DNA from 3 places in the Enterobacter sp. K510 genome. Region 1 is predicted to be linked to each of the others. Evidence: predicted binding sites of a transcription regulator. Region 1 holds the regulator's gene; each other region holds the start of a gene.
What was found. Region 1 encodes PurR, which represses purine synthesis genes. Its sites were predicted from a motif close to CANGCAAACGTTTGCNTG; they were not measured.

Region 1 (5,387 bases):
CCGTCCATATAACTTTCACCCAGCCCCAGCGATCCTTCCTGCAGCACGCGTTTAAAAAAATGAGGATTTTTGACCTGAATATCTGCCGGGGACGAACCGTTGATTGTGATCCCCGCCCGGCCAAGCAGTTCGCTTACGATACGAAACCAGTCATCATCCCGTATGTTAACGTCTTCTATGCACGATGAACTCATAGCTTCTCCATCACCTGTATGTGATCAGAACCTTCAAACAGCGTAGTCGCTTTTTAGGGTTTGTGAGAAATCTCACGGAATGGTCCGCGAGCCAGAAATCCGACGTAGAACAGAGGAAGGGAGATTACCCTTGCCGAAAAGGCCATCCGTGGTGAGAGAGGCGTCATCCTGCGCCTGTTACTGCATAATATTTATCGTAATTATATGTGCCGGAAATGAGTATAGGCCTCAGATCCGGCAGATACAATAGTAAATTCTTAGCAACCTAATCACTGGTTTGTAACATAGTTGCCCGGTGAACTATGCAGAGGCGGTTTCAGCATCCGCGTCTGTTACACCATGACGCTGCATCCGGTAACCGGCAGCGGCCAGTAATACGGTGATCAGCATTACGCTGGTGGTGGTCAACAGCGGCGTGCCGATAAGCGCGGACACCACCAGACTGGCAAGGAAACAGAGCCCCAGTTGCAGGGTATTTTGCAGCGCCGCCGCACGTCCGGTCGCCTGCGGGAACGGGCGCAGCGCCTGGGCCACCACAATGGGATAAATGGCGCCGTTCGCCATTGCCATCACGCAGAAGGGCACCAGCAGCGCAGTGAGGGATTGACCCGCCACCAGCCCGGCTATCCAGGTACCCGCCACGCTCAGACCGTAGAACACCAGCAGCCACGGCAGTAACTTTTTACCCTGCCACTTTTGCAGCGCTGCGCGGCATCCATAGCCGCCGATCAGAAAGGCGATGGTTTGCGGCACATAGCTCAGGCCAATGGCCGCCGGGCCGTAGCCCATTTCGCTGAGGATAAAGGGCGAGCCGGTCAGCCAGGCGAAGAAGCTGGCGGAGCAGGCGGCGTAGATCAGCACGTTACCGCGGTAATCCCGGGAACGGAGCAGGGTGGCAAAGGTCAGCGGCACGTCGCTGCTGGTGGTTTTTTTTACCACCGGCTTCAGGCGCAGCGCGGGCAGCATCAGCACCAGCGTAATGACAAACAGCGTCATAAAAATCATTTGCCAGGAAAAATGCGCGAGGATCCAGCTGCCCAGCAGCGGCGCAAGGGCCGGAGAGAGACCCACCAGCGGCATAATGGTGGCGAAGATACGATTAGTGCGGTGTGCCGGATAGTGATCCGTCACCAGCGCCTGCCAGGTGACGGCGGCGGCGCAGACGCCGATCGCCTGGATAAAACGCAGCACCAGCAGCCAGGTGGCGTCGCGCACCCACAGCATGCCCAGACAGCCGACGGCAAAGAGCGCCAGACCGCTTAACAGCACCGGGCGGCGACCATAAGTATCGGACAGCGGACCCCACGCCAGTTGCGCAACCGCAAATCCGGCTAAAAACAGACTCAGGCTGGCGCTGACAGCAGCCGCCGGGGTTTGAAGATCATTCTGAATAACGGCGAAGGCGGGTAAATACATATCTGTAGCCAGAAAGCCCAGTACGCTTAACCCCGCCAGCCAGACTAAAAATCCTTTTCCAGGTTTCATGTCACGTTCTCTTGTTTTGGCAGGTGAGCAGAGCGGCAGAGTGTAGGGAGTGCAATGACGGTTGTGAAACGCTAATATTTGCACATTGCATTCAAAAAATTTGCAGGCAGAACATGTGGTCAGAATATTCACTGGAAGTGGTTGATGCGGTGGCACGAACCGGCAGCTTCAGCGCCGCCGCGCAGGAACTCCACCGGGTCCCATCGGCGGTGAGCTATACGGTGCGGCAGCTGGAAGAGTGGCTGGCGGTGCCACTGTTCGAGCGCCGTCACCGTGACGTGGTGCTTACTCCCGCCGGACGCTGGTTTTTAAAGGAAGGGCGATCTGTTATCAAAAAAATGCAGATCACCCGTCAGCAGTGTCAGCAGATCGCCAACGGCTGGCGGGGGCAGTTATCCATCGCGGTGGACAATATCGTTAAGCCCGAACGTAGCAGGCAAATGATCGTCGATTTCTACCGCCACTTTCAGGATGTGGAGCTGATCGTCTTTCAGGAAGTATTCAACGGCGTGTGGGACGCGCTGGCGGATGGCCGCGTGGAACTGGCGATTGGCGCGACCCAGGCGGTGCCGGTGGGCGGGCGCTACGCCTTCCGGGATATGGGGAAATTGAGCTGGAAGTGCGTGGTATCCCGTGAACACCCGCTGGCGGCGATGGACGGGCCGCTGAGCGATGACACCTTGCGCAACTGGCCGTCGCTGGTGCGCGAGGACACCTCCCGCTCGCTGCCCAAGCGTATTACCTGGCTGCTGGATAACCAGCGGCGCATCATCGCGCCCGATTGGGAATCCTCGGCGGCCTGTTTGTCGGCGGGATTGTGTATCGGCATGGTACCGGCGCATTTTGCCAGGCCCTGGCTTGATCGCGGAGAGTGGGTGGCGCTGCCGCTTGAAAATCCCTTCCCGGATGCCGCCTGTTGCCTGACGTGGCAGCAAAAGGATAATTCGCCCGCCTTAAGCTGGCTGCTGGATTATTTAGGAGACAGCGAGACGCTGAATAAAGAGTGGTTGCGGGAGCCAGAGTGACTGGCTCCCGGCAGGCTTAGCGGCGATAGTCGCGGAACGGGCCGTCGGCGACCGAGCGGCGTTCGATGAGACGCGGGTGCACCTCAATGGATTGCGACTCTTCACGCTTGCTGACGATCCTGTCCATCAGCATATTGAAGGCCGTTTCGCCCAGCGAGTCTTTCGGCTGGTGAATGGTGGTCAGCGCCGGGGTGAAGAAACGGGCGTTGCGCACGTTGTCATAACCAATCAGCGACACGTCCTGCGGCACGCGCAGACCCATTTCATCAGCCCCGCAGAGCGCGCCCATCGCCATCACGTCGCCGCCGCAGAAGACTGCGGTCGGACGATGCGGCTGGGAGAGGATCTGCTGCATGGCGCGGTAGCCGGATTCCGGCTCAAAGTCGCCCTGCACGATCCAGTTTTCCGGCACCTTAATCAGCGCTTCTTCCATCGCTTTCATAAAGCCCGCCAGACGGCCCGCGCCGGTGTTACGCTCAAGCGGGCCCGGAATGACGCCGATTTCACGGTGGCCGCGTTCGATCAGATACCGGCCCGCCATATAGCCGCCTTCAAAGGCGTTATCGATCACCGAATCGGTAAAGTCCGCTTTCGCTTCGCCCCAGTCCATCACCACCATCGGGATATGACGGTACTCTTCCAGCATGCGCAACAGCGGGTCCGGGTATTCAGAACACATCACCATCAGGCCGTCGACGCGCTTTTGCGCCATCATCGACAGATAAGCGCGCTGCTTTTCAAGATTGTTCCAGGCGTTGCCGAGGATCAGGGTATAGCCCTTCTGGAAGCAGTTTTTCTCAACAGCTTCAATGATTTCGGCAAAGTAGGGCGCTTCGCTGCTGGTCGCCAGCAAGCCAATCGACTTGGTATGGTTAACCTTCAGACTGCGCGCCACCGCGCTCGGGGAATAATGCAGCTCTTTGATAGCTGCCCACACCGCGTTGCGCGTTTCTTCCGCAACAAAACGGGTTTTGTTAATAACATGTGATACGGTTGTAGTGGAAACGTTTGCGCGTTTCGCTACATCTTTAATTGTTGCCATTAGATCTCACTCCAGACCATATCTTAAGCTCCTGATACTGCTACAGGTAAACGTTTGCCTTAAAAAACCCTTCGCGCAACATTTTCAGGTTGCGATACGCCGGGAAAACAACACAGGACGTCAGGAGGGGTCAGTGGCCGGTACGCGAATAAATTTAGCGTGGAATTCTGGCTGATCTTGATGAAAAGGGGAAGCCTAAAAATGGTTATCAATCTAAAACAGAGAAGATTTTTGCGTTTAACTGTGCAAAAATGAGCAATCTCACTTTTTGTGGGGGTTAACAAAGGAGAAAAAATGATGGATAGCAATCTGAAGTATTCGCTGTTTACTACCGTAATCGTGCTCAGCCTGATCGTTGCTGGCGCAATGACTGCCGCTTTTAATTGATCCAGAGCAGGGAGAGCGCTCTCCCTCTCTTTTTCATTCCCGCCGATTGTTATCAAATTTGCAATAATCTTTTGTCACTTCATTAACTTCTGTTTTTTTGTGATTAATGTCATGCTTTTGACTTCACCGCGAGGCGCTCTGTACGCCATCGCATTACTGGAGTCATGTAATAATGAAGATAAATTTTCCCCTGCTGTCACTGGCAATCGGGGCTTTTGGGATAGGTACAACTGAATTTTCACCCATGGGATTGCTGCCGGTAATCGCCCGTGGCGTTGACGTCTCGATCCCTGCCGCCGGCATGCTGATCAGCGCCTATGCGATCGGCGTGATGGTGGGCGCCCCCCTGATGACGCTGCTGCTGTCGCACCGCGCCCGCCGTAACGCGCTGATCTTCCTGATGGCGATTTTCACCCTCGGTAATGTACTGTCGGCCATTGCACCGGATTACACCACGCTGCTGCTGTCGCGCATTATCACCAGTCTTAACCACGGCGCCTTCTTTGGCCTGGGGTCAGTGGTGGCCGCAAGCGTGGTACCGAAACATAAACAGGCCAGCGCCGTGGCGACCATGTTTATGGGACTGACCATCGCCAATATCGGCGGCGTTCCTGCGGCCACCTGGCTTGGGGAAACCATCGGCTGGCGGATGTCCTTCCTCGCCACCGCAGGTCTTGGCGTGGTGTCGATGTTAAGCCTGTTCTTCTCCCTGCCGAAGGGCAGCGCGGGCGTGCGTCCGGATGTGCGCCAGGAGCTGGCGGTGCTGATGCGCCCGCAGGTTTTATCGGCGCTGCTGACCACCGTGCTGGGCGCCGGGGCGATGTTCACTCTCTATACCTACATCTCGCCGGTGTTGCAGGAGCTTAATCACGCGACGCCGTTCTTTGTCACCGCGATGCTGGTGCTGATCGGCGTGGGCTTCTCGCTGGGCAATTACCTGGGCGGTAAGTTTGCCGATCGTTCCGTCAGCGGCACGCTGAAAGGCTTTCTGTTGCTGCTGATGGTGATCATGCTGGCGATCCCGCTGCTGGTGAAAAGCGATATCGGCGCGGCCGTGGCGATGGTGGTGTGGGGTGCCGCAACGTTCGCGGTGGTGCCGCCATTGCAGATGCGCGTGATGCGTGTCGCTCATGAAGCGCCGGGGCTGTCTTCGTCCGTGAATATCGGCGCTTTTAACCTCGGCAATGCGCTGGGCGCGGCGGCAGGCGGCGCGGTGATCTCCGCAGGATTAGGCTACGCCGTCGTGCCGGTGAT
Region 2 (5,387 bases), on a different contig from region 1:
GCCGTTGAACAGGAAGGCCTGGATCATCGGCGGGATGGCCGAGATCACCGAGCCGATGTTAGGCACATAGTTAAGTAAAAATGCCAGCACGCCCCACATCAGCGCAAACTGGACGCCTAACAGCATGAGGCCCAGCCAGATGATGGCCCCGGTCCACAGGCTGATCAGTGTTTTCAGCGCCAGGTAGTGCGACACACCTTTTAAGGCGCGGTGTAGCCCGGCGATATGGATCTGTGGATTGTTCAGCGCAAAGCGCAGTTTGTACGGCAGATGGCGCACTTCAAACAGCATAAACACCACGGTCATCACCAGCAGCACAATGCTCGCCATAGCGTTCGACAGGCCGGTCATCAGCAGGGTGGCGAAGGCCATCATTTTGTCGGAGTCCATGCGCTGTAACATGCGCTCCGGCGACATGTGCAGATGCAGGAACGGCATCATGTCCTGTAACTGCAGAACCTTACGCGTTAATTCCTTATTGTATTTGGGCAGCATGGTGATGAATTCATTAAATGACGCCGCCAGCACGCCAAACAGCGCGGTCAGCACGATCATCATGACAACCACCACAATGGTGATCGCGACCGGTCGCTTCACGCCGCGACGCAAAAACCAGGTCACCAGCGGATTAAGCACGATGGCGAAAAACAACGCCATTAATAACTGAACAATAATGTCGGCGGCGGCATGGATGCCCGCCAGAATAATAACCAGAGCGGCTAATTTCAGGAGGATATGCAAGCCCGCTTTATCGGGCTGGGGGGTGATCATAGTGAATTCCTTTTTTCGCTGTGCCCGCTAAGTGTAGTGCGTTAGCGGGGCTTCGTATGACGTGCATTATCTGAATCTGCTGCTGATTTTCAGCCGTCATCATGATAATAGTGAAACACTGTTGTAAAAAATGTGGTGAGTTCCATGCCTGAACCCGTTGCCGAACCGGCGCTGAACGGATTGCGCCTCAACCTGCGCATTATCTCTGTCGTTATTTTTAACTTCGCCAGTTATCTGACTATCGGCCTGCCGCTGGCAGTGTTGCCCGGCTATGTCCATGATGTGATGGGATTTAGCGCCTTCTGGGCGGGACTGGTGATCAGCCTGCAATATTTTGCCACCCTGGTGAGTCGTCCTCATGCCGGGCGTTACGCCGATCTGTTCGGCCCGAAAAAGATTGTCGTCTTCGGTCTGTGCGGCTGCGTGCTGAGCGGCCTGTTTTATCTGCTGGCGGGGCTGAGCGCCGCCACGCCGGTGGTCTGTTTATTGCTGCTGTGCCTGGGCCGGGTGATCCTCGGCATCGGGCAGAGTTTTGCCGGGACCGGGGCTACGCTGTGGGGCGTCGGCGTGGTGGGATCGCTGCATATCGGAAAAGTGATTTCGTGGAACGGTATTGCGTCTTACGGGGCGATGGCGATTGGCGCGCCGCTGGGGGTGCTCTGCTACCACTACACCGGGCTGACGGGGCTGGCGGCCATTATCATGGCGGTGGCGGTAACGGCGCTACTGTTTGCCCTGAGCCGTCCGGCGGTGAAGGTCAGCAAAGGCAAGCCGCTGCCGTTTCGCGCCGTGCTGGGGCGGGTCTGGCTGTACGGCATGGCGCTGGCGCTCGGCTCTGCCGGTTTTGGCGTCATCGCCACCTTTATCACCCTGTTTTACGACGCCCGTGGCTGGGATGGCGCGGCCTTCGCCTTAACGCTGTTCAGCTGTGCCTTTGTCGGCACACGGCTGTTTTTCCCCAATACCGTTAACCGCGTCGGCGGGCTGAACGTGGCGATGGTCTGTTTCGTGGTGGAAACCCTCGGCCTGGTACTGGTGGGGCTGGCTGTCGATCCCTGGATGGCAAAAATCGGTGTACTGCTGGCGGGGGCGGGTTTTTCGCTGGTCTTCCCGGCGCTGGGCGTGGTGGCAGTGAAGGCCGTGCCGCAACAGAATCAGGGCGCGGCGCTGGCGACCTATACGGTATTTATGGATCTTTCGCTGGGGGTGACAGGACCGGCGGCCGGGCTGTTGATGGCATGGGCGGGCGTATCGGTGATCTATCTGGCGGCTGCGGGGCTGGTGGCGGTGGCGCTGTTGCTGGCATGGCGGTTAAAAAAACGGCCTCCTGTGGAGACCGTTGTTTAACTATGCCTGTCCGGCAGAGACTTATTTCAGCACGATGGTGTTGATAATGTTCTCGGCTGCCGTTTGCGCCTGCTGCTGGTTTTCTGCCGGCAGCGTGACCTGAATGGTCAGCAATTTATTATCCACTTTACCCAGCACCACGGAAGACCAGGCAGTCTGGCCTTTGGCAGAGATAATGCTGTCGAGCTGCTGCATTTTCTGGCCTTTCACGTCGATGGATTTGTTGGTCACTACCTGCAGCTGCGGATCGCGGCTGCGCTGCTGATCTTCCAGACGTTTGGTCAGCACGGACAGCTCTTCGTTGCTGTTATCGCCGACAATGACAATCACCGCTTTCTGGCCGGTCGCGTCAGAGTAGACGTGCATGTTGTTAGCCTGGGTGCCCAGTTTGCCGCTCTGATCGGTCATGTCTGCGGGCAGCGAGAAACTCAGCTTGCCGTCCAGCAGCGTCACTGGCTGACCGGTGGCATTGGCTTCCGCCGACGCAGCCTGCGCCGGAGTCGCTTTATCATTGTTGTCACAGGCCGCCAGCCCCATTACCAGCAGGCCAATACCGACATATTTAACCAGATTGCGCATTGACTTCTTCCTTTCGATAAACGGCCATAACGGCTCATTCGTCAATCTTATCACAAGTTATCAGGCGTACCTTTAACTGGCCTGCAACGCCGGAATTTCAGATTTATCTGCCAGTCTTTTCAGGCACATATTAAGCAGTACGCCGTACATCGGCAGGAAGAAGACCAGGCTGATAAGCACCTTAAAGCTGTAGTCAACGAGCGCGATTTCCATCCAGTGTTGCGCCATAAAGGCATCCGGACTGCGCCAGAAGGCGATAAAGAAGAAGGCGATGGTATCGCTGGCGTTACCGAAGATGGTGGAAACCGTCGGCGCAAGCCACCAGTGGCGGCTCTGGCGCAGGCGGTTAAAGACGCGTACGTCGAGGATCTGCCCCAGCGTATAGGCCATAAAGCTGGCGGCGGCGATACGGGCGACAAACAGGTTGAAATGCGCCAGCGCGCCGAATCCCTGCCAGCTACCCATATAAAACAGCGACGAAATGATATACGACACCACCAGCGCCGGGATCATCACGGCAAAGATAATGCGTCGGGCCAGCGGCGCGCCAAAAATACGCACGGTGAGATCGGTGGCGAGGAATATAAACGGAAAGCTGAACGCGCCCCAGGTGGTGTGGAAACCAAAAATGGTGATTGGCAACTGCACCAGATAGTTACTGGAAGTGATCACCAGTAAATGGAATAGCGATAACCAGAACAACGCTTTTACGCGCTGGGATTGAGAGAACTGCGACATATTGTGACCTTTTTAGTGGTTGGGGTTAGGGAACCCAATTAATGCAACGTAATTTTATAAAGCCGCCGCATGATACTGCTTTAAATCACCATTGCAATGGCTAATTTTCACGCAATCGTTAACCTGACTTGCGTCACAAAAATGGCGGCGTAAACTAATGCGGTTTTTGACCGGATGAGACAACCATGAGCGATCTGTTTACCACACCTGACCACACCCTTGATGCCCTGGGGCTGCGTTGCCCGGAACCTGTCATGATGGTGCGCAAAACCGTGCGCAGCATGCAGGCGGGCGAAACCCTGCTGATTATTGCCGACGATCCGGCGACCACGCGCGACATCCCCGGTTTCTGCCGTTTTATGGAGCATGAACTTGTGGCGCAGGAGACAGAATCGCTGCCTTATCGCTATCTGCTGCGTAAAGGCGACTAGCCGCTGACCACAAAAAGAACCCCTGTTGTCACATTGTTAAACCTCCGTTTCATTATTTTAGCGCTTTTGTGAACCGCTTCACCCCTGCCCGTCACAACCCAGGCTAATTTCTAAGCGTAAAAATAAAACACAGTTTTACCGCTGACCCTACCCTGGAGCTGACCCGATGAAAACGACCCTCAAGCCGTTACTGGCTTCGCTGTGCCTGTCCACCGCGTCATTACTGTTTGCCCCTGCCGTGATGGCGCAGGTGATCAAAGCCGCCGACGTGCATCCGCAGGGCTACCCGAACGTGGTGGCCGTGCAGAACATGGGCGAAAAACTCAAACAGCAAACCGATGGCAAATTAGAAATTAAAGTCTTCCCCGGCGGCGTATTAGGGGATGAAAAGCAGATGATTGAACAGGCGCAGATGGGAGCAATCGACATGATCCGCGTCTCGATGGCGCCGGTCGCCGCCATTCTGCCGGACATCGAAGTTTTCACCCTGCCGTACGTTTTCCGCGATGAAGACCATATGCATAAAGTGATCGACGGCGATATCGGCAAAAGCATCGGCGAAAAGCTGACTAACAACCCGAAATCGCGGCTGGTGTTTCTTGGCTGGATGGATTCCGGCACCCGTAACCTGATCACCAAGACGCCCGTCACCACGCCTGAAGCGCTGAAAGGGATGAAGATCCGCGTGCAGGGCAGCCCGGTGGCGCTGGCGACCCTGAAAGCAATGGGCGCGAACGCGGTGGCGATGGGGGTAAGTGAAGTGTACAGCGGCATGCAGACCGGCGTTATCGACGGCGCGGAAAACAATCCACCAACCTTTGTGGCCCATAACTACCTGCCGATCGCCAAGAATTACACCCTGAGCGGTCACTTTATTACCCCGGAAATGCTGCTCTATTCCAAAGTGAAATGGGACAAACTCAGCGCCGACGATCAGCAGAAAATCCTCACCCTCGCCCGTGAAGCCCAGGCCGAACAGCGCACGCTGTGGCAGGCGTATAACGCCGACGCGGTCGCGAAAATGAAAGCTGGCGGCGTGAAATTCCAGGAAATCGACAAGGCGGTCTTTGTGAAGGCGACAGAGCCGGTGCGCGCGCAGTATGGCGACAAACACCAGGATCTGATGAAAGCCATCGCGGATGTGAAGTAATTCTGCTGCGCCAGCCGTCCGCTGGCGCATAACGCCTTGTGGAGGACGTATGTCCGAAATCTACCTGAAGTGGATGGATCGCCTGTACCTGCTCGCCATGACAGTGGCGGGGATTTCCCTGCTGGTGATGACCATTGTCATCCCCATCGGCATTTTCTCGCGCTACGTGCTTAACCGCGGCGAGTCATGGCCGGAGCCGGTCGCCATTATCTGTATGGTGACCTTCACTTTTATCGGCGCGGCGGTGGGTTATCGCGCCGGATCGCATATCGCCGTCAACATGCTGACCGACCGTCTGCCGCTGGCGCTGAAAAATGTTTGCGCGCGGGTGGTGGATCTGCTGATGCTGCTCATCTCCGGCCTGATCTTCT
Region 3 (5,387 bases), 260 kb from region 1:
GCGCCTGCATTTCCAGCCGGGTCAGCGCATCCAGCGCGCCCAGCGGTTCGTCCAGCAACAGCAAACCCGGTTTGTGGATCAGCGCCCGCGCCAGCGCCACGCGCTGTTTTTGACCGCCCGAGAGCGCCGCTGGCCACTCGGTCGCGCGATCTTCAAGGCCAACCGCCGCCAGCGACTGACGGGCCGCGTCGCGCCAGTCGCCCTTCAGGCCAAGGCCAACGTTATCAATGACCGATTTCCACGGCAGCAGACGCGCATCCTGGAACATCATTCGCGTGTCGTCCTGAATCTGCGCCAGCGGCGTGGATCCGGCGAGGATTTCGCCGCTTTGCGGTTTTTCCAGCCCGGCCAGCAGGCGTAACAGCGTACTTTTGCCGCCGCCGCTGCGTCCGACCACCGCAACAAACTGCCCGGCAGGAATGTGCAGATCCAGGCCATTGAGAATGGTGTTCTGGCCGTAGCGTTTAGTGACGCCGTTGAGCACCAGCGGCGTACCGCGATTAAGGCGCGCAGTATTCATAGATCACTCCTTCACAGAATAGGCCGGGTTCCAGCGTAACCAGACGCGTTCCAGCAGTTGCGCGCTCAGATCTGCCAGTTTGCCCAGCACGGCATAAAGAATGATGGCGACCACCACCACATCGGTCTGCAAAAACTCACGGGCGTTCATCGCCAGATAACCGATCCCGGCGTTCGCCGAAATGGTTTCCGCCACGATCAGCGTCAGCCACATCAGGCCCAGCGCAAAACGCACACCAACCAGAATCGACGGCAGGGCGCCGGGCAGGATCACATGGGCAAAAAGCGCGAAACCGGACAGCCCGTAACTGCGGGCCATCTCCACCAGACCCCGGTCGATATTGCGGATGCCGTGCCAGGTATTGATATAAATGGGGAACAGCGTCCCGAGGGCGACGAGGAAAATTTTGGCGCTCTCGTCGATACCAAACCACAGGATCACCAGCGGGATCAGCGCCAGATGCGGCACGTTGCGCAGCATCTGCACCGAAGTATCCAGCAGCCTTTCTCCCCAGCGCGACAGGCCGCTGATCAACCCCAGCGTCAGGCCAATCGACCCGCCGATGGAGAAGCCAATCAGCGCCCGCCATGAACTGATAGCCAAATGCTGCCACAGCTCGCCGCTGGCGGAGAGCGACCAGAACGCCTCCACCACGCCCTCCGGCGAGGGAAGAATTCGGGTGGAGAGCCAGCCGGTTGACGAGGCGATCTGCCAGATCACCACCACGGCTACCGGTAAAAACCAGGGCGCGGCGCGCAGCAGCCACTGACGGGACGAGTCGGACATAGCGCCTCCTTAACTCTGTGAAACGTTGCGCGGAATGTAATCATTCGCCACCGCTTCGCCCTGCGCCTGTAACTGGCGTGGCTGCGGTACGGCGGGAATGGCGACATCCAGATGCGGGAACAGCAGTTCGCCCACTTTGTAGGCTTCCTCCAGATGCGGATAGCCGGAGAGGATAAAGCTGTCGATGCCCAGCGCGGCGTATTCATTAATACGCGCCGCCACCGTCGGGCCATCGCCCACCAGCGCCGTACCCGCGCCGCCGCGCACCAGACCGACGCCCGCCCACAGGTTCGGGCTGATTTCCAGATTTTCGCGTCTGCCGTTATGCAGCGCCGCCATGCGCTGTTGACCCACCGAATCCTGACGGGCAAACGCCGCCTGGGCGATGGCGATGGTTTCATCATCCAGATGGGAGATCAGCCGATCCGCCGCCTGCCACGCTTCTTCGTTGGTTTCCCGCACAATCACATGCAGGCGGATACCGAAGCGCACGCTGCGCCCGTGTGCCGCCGCTTTAGCGCGCACCTGCTCGATTTTCTCTTTCACCAGTTCCGGCGGTTCGCCCCAGGTGAGATAAAGATCGACCTGCTCGGCGGCCAGATCCTGCGCCACATCTGACGAGCCACCGAAATAGAGCGGTGGACGGGGCTGCTGCACCGGCGGGAAGAAGAGTTTTGCGCCACGCACATGGATATGCTTGCCGTGATAGTCCACGGTGTCGCCCTCCAGCAGACGCCGCCAGACGTGGGTGAATTCTGCCGAGGCTTCATAGCGTTCGGTGTGATCGAGGAACACGCCATCGGCGGCCAGCTCCTGCGGATCGCTGCCGGTCACCAGATTGAACAGCGCGCGACCGTTGGAAAGGCGATCCAGCGTTGCCGCCTGACGGGCCGCCACGGTCGGGGAGGTCACGCTCGGGCGCAGCGCCACCAGAAACTTCAGTCGCTGGGTCACCGGGATCAGCGATGCGGCCACCAGCCACGCATCTTCACAGGAGCGACCCGTCGGGATCAGCACGCCGCTAAAACCGATGCGGTCAGCCGCCTGGGCGATCTGCTGCAAATAACCATGATCGACCGGGCGGGCGGCATGTTCAGTGCCAAGATAGTGGCCATCGCCGTGGGTCGGTAAAAACCAGAACAGATTCAGGCTCATGATTTAGCTCCTTGAGTAGTGGCCGGATGCCAGATGCGGGTGCGGATATCCACCTGTTTCGGGACAAGGCGGTTCTGATAAAACAGATCGGCGGTCTGCTGTTGCAGGGCGGCCGTGGCGTCGTTGACCGGCGAAATGCGCGTCGGCGGACGGTGGTCAAAATAGGTGGCGATCACCGGCTCAGGCAGCCCCATGGTTTTCGCCAGTAAGCTGATGCTGGCCTCGCGCTGGCTGAGGGTTAACGCATCTGCTTCGCTGAAGGTATCCAGAACGCCCTGAATAAAAGCGCCATTTTTTTCAGCATAGGGACGGGAGGCGAGATAAAACGAACCTGTCTGCTTCAAATCGGTGCCGTCTTTCAGCACCCGCACGCCACCCTGTAACAGGGCTGCGGAATAATAGGGATCCCAGATGGCCCAGGCGTCCACATTGCCCTGCGAAAACGCGGCGCGCGCATCGGCAGGCGTCAGATAGGTTGGCTGTATATCGGTGAATTTCAGTCCTGCCTGTTGCAGGGCGCGCAGCAGCAGGTTGTGAGAACTGGAACCTTTCTGGAACGCCACCTTATGGCCTTTCAGATCGGCGACGGTTTTGATCGGGCTGTTTTCCGGCACGAGGATCACTTCCGCTTTCGGCTTCGGCGGCTCAACGCCGACATACAGCAGATCCGCCCCGGCGGCCTGGGCAAAGATAGGCGGAATATCCCCGGTGCTGCCCAGATCAATACTGCCGATATTCAGGGCTTCGAGCATCTGCGGGCCGGCAGGGAACTCCACCCAGGAGATTTTGGTGTCCGGGTAACGTTTTTCCAGTAGCTGATGATTTTTCGCCAGCACCATGCTGACGCTGCCTTTCTGATAGCCAATGCGCAGCGCGTCCGGGGCCGTTTCCGCCGCCTGCGACCAGGCGGAGAGCGTTAACATGCCGCTGAGCGCCAGCCACTGGGCGCGGGATTTGAAAAGGTTAAACATGGGCGACTCCTTGCGTATCACTGATCGGCGGGGCTTTCGGCTCAAGGCGGTGCAGCGCCTGGGTAAAGGTTTCCAGCGCGCTATCGAGGCGGGCCTGCAGATGCGGGCTGAAGGTGGCTTTATGCTGGTAATCGGCGATCTGGCTATCATCAGCGAATACCCCCTGCAAAATTTCCTGCGCGCTCAGGGCGCTCAGGACCGGTTTCAGGGCGTAATCTACCGCCAGCATATGGGCGATGCTGCCGCCGGTCGCCAGCGGTAACACGACTTTCCCCGCCAGCGCGCGCTCCGGAAGCAGATCAAGCAGCGTTTTTAGCGCGCCGGAAAAGAGGCTTTATAGATGGGCGTGGCGACAATCAGTCCGTCAGCATCCGTTAACTGTTCGTTCAGCGCCAGCAGCGCGGGGCTGTCAAAACGTGCATAGAGCAAATCTTCCGGCTCGAAGTTATGCAGATGCCAGTGGCAGACCTCGATCCCCTGGTCGCTTAAGCTTTCGCGGGCGTATTCCAGCAGGGCGCTGGAGCGCGAGGGGAAACGCGGGCTTCCCGCTAATGTCACTACACGCATACTGACTCCTTATAACCAAATGTTTGCTTTTATCTAACATTGATAACAATTTGCCAGAGTGTTTTTATTCCACTAAATGATTTATCTGAACAAGAATTGCCAAAAACTGGCATAAGAAAAGACGGAGAGGTAAACGTTTGCCCTTTTGCGGGTTTTTTTGCCGCAGGTCAATTCCCTTTCGCCGCGGGATGAAACATAATACGCCCCCGGTTTGCACACCGGGAATCCAGGAGAGTTCATGTACTACCCCTTCGTTCGTAAAGCCCTTTTTCAGCTCGATCCTGAGCGCGCTCATGAAGTGACCTTTCAGCAATTACGCCGGGTGTCCGGTACGCCATTTGAAGCACTGGTGCGCCAGAATGTGCCGGTAAAACCCGTCACCTGCATGGGGCTGACCTTCAAGAATCCGCTTGGCCTGGCGGCGGGTCTTGATAAGAATGGTGAATGTATTGATGCCTTCGGCGCGATGGGATTTGGCGCAATTGAAATCGGCACCGTAACGCCACGTCCGCAACCCGGTAACGATAAACCGCGTATTTTCCGCCTTGTGGAAGCTGAAGGCTTAATCAACCGCATGGGCTTTAATAACCTGGGCGTTGATAACCTGGTGGAGAACGTTAAAAAAGCGCATTTTGACGGTGTGCTGGGTATTAATATCGGCAAAAATAAAGACACGCCGGTGGAGCAGGGGAAGGATGACTACCTGATTTGCATGGAGAAAGTCTATGCTTATGCCGGGTATATCGCGATTAATATTTCCTCGCCTAACACACCTGGTTTGCGTTCACTGCAATATGGCGAAGCGCTGGATGATTTGCTGCTGGCAATCAAGAATAAGCAAAGCGAATTGCAGAATATCCATCACAAATATGTTCCGGTGGCAGTCAAGATTGCTCCCGATCTGAGCGAAGAAGAATTGATCCAGGTGGCTGATAGTTTAGTTCGCCATAATATTGATGGTGTTATTGCCACCAATACTACGCTGGAACGATCGCTGGTGCAGGGCATGAAGCATGGCGATGAAACGGGTGGGTTAAGCGGCCGTCCGTTGCAATTAAAAAGCACAGAAATTATCAGGCGTTTAGCGCTTGAGCTGAATGGCCGTCTGCCAATTATCGGCGTCGGCGGAATCGATTCGGTGATCGCCGCCAGGGAAAAAATGGCAGCCGGCGCAACGCTGGTACAAATCTATTCGGGCTTTATTTTCAAAGGCCCGCCGCTGATTAAAGAAATTGTCACCCATATCTGACGTTTATCCCGCTAAATGACAACCAGGGCTTTATTTCCTGCCCTGGTTGTTTTATATTCCGTCGTTGTTGCTTATTTAAACATTGTGGTCTTTTATTATTTACACAATAAGCGAAGCGGCAAAATGGATAAATAAGCAA

Region 2: tusA (sulfurtransferase TusA) is a predicted target of PurR. The motif match lies at 3,544-3,561, and genes of this name have one in related genera.
Region 3: pyrD (quinone-dependent dihydroorotate dehydrogenase) is a predicted target of PurR. The motif match lies at 4,126-4,143, and genes of this name have one in related genera.

What each region holds. Positions count from the first base shown of each region.
Region 1 covers NZ_JBNRLQ010000004.1:309,620-315,006, forward strand. The annotation lists gene cfa (cyclopropane fatty acyl phospholipid synthase) at 1-194, opposite strand, end outside; gene punC (purine nucleoside transporter PunC) at 495-1,679, opposite strand; gene punR (DNA-binding transcriptional activator PunR) at 1,793-2,704, shown strand; gene purR (HTH-type transcriptional repressor PurR) at 2,721-3,746, opposite strand; gene cydH (cytochrome bd-I oxidase subunit CydH) at 4,041-4,133, shown strand; gene ACQUTD_RS09335 (MFS transporter) at 4,306-5,387, shown strand, end outside.
Region 2 covers NZ_JBNRLQ010000005.1:253,683-259,069, forward strand. The annotation lists gene ACQUTD_RS10920 (AI-2E family transporter) at 1-771, opposite strand, end outside; gene ACQUTD_RS10925 (MFS transporter) at 916-2,118, shown strand; gene ACQUTD_RS10930 (DcrB family lipoprotein) at 2,140-2,697, opposite strand; gene ACQUTD_RS10935 (7-cyano-7-deazaguanine/7-aminomethyl-7-deazaguanine transporter) at 2,770-3,435, opposite strand; gene tusA (sulfurtransferase TusA) at 3,621-3,866, shown strand; gene ACQUTD_RS10945 (TRAP transporter substrate-binding protein) at 4,033-5,016, shown strand; gene ACQUTD_RS10950 (TRAP transporter small permease) at 5,066-5,387, shown strand, end outside.
Region 3 covers NZ_JBNRLQ010000004.1:45,157-50,543, forward strand. The annotation lists gene ssuB (aliphatic sulfonates ABC transporter ATP-binding protein) at 1-520, opposite strand, end outside; gene ssuC (aliphatic sulfonate ABC transporter permease SsuC) at 524-1,306, opposite strand; gene ssuD (FMNH2-dependent alkanesulfonate monooxygenase) at 1,316-2,461, opposite strand; gene ACQUTD_RS07990 (sulfonate ABC transporter substrate-binding protein) at 2,458-3,432, opposite strand; partial or broken gene ssuE (NADPH-dependent FMN reductase) at 3,425-3,999, opposite strand; gene pyrD (quinone-dependent dihydroorotate dehydrogenase) at 4,238-5,248, shown strand.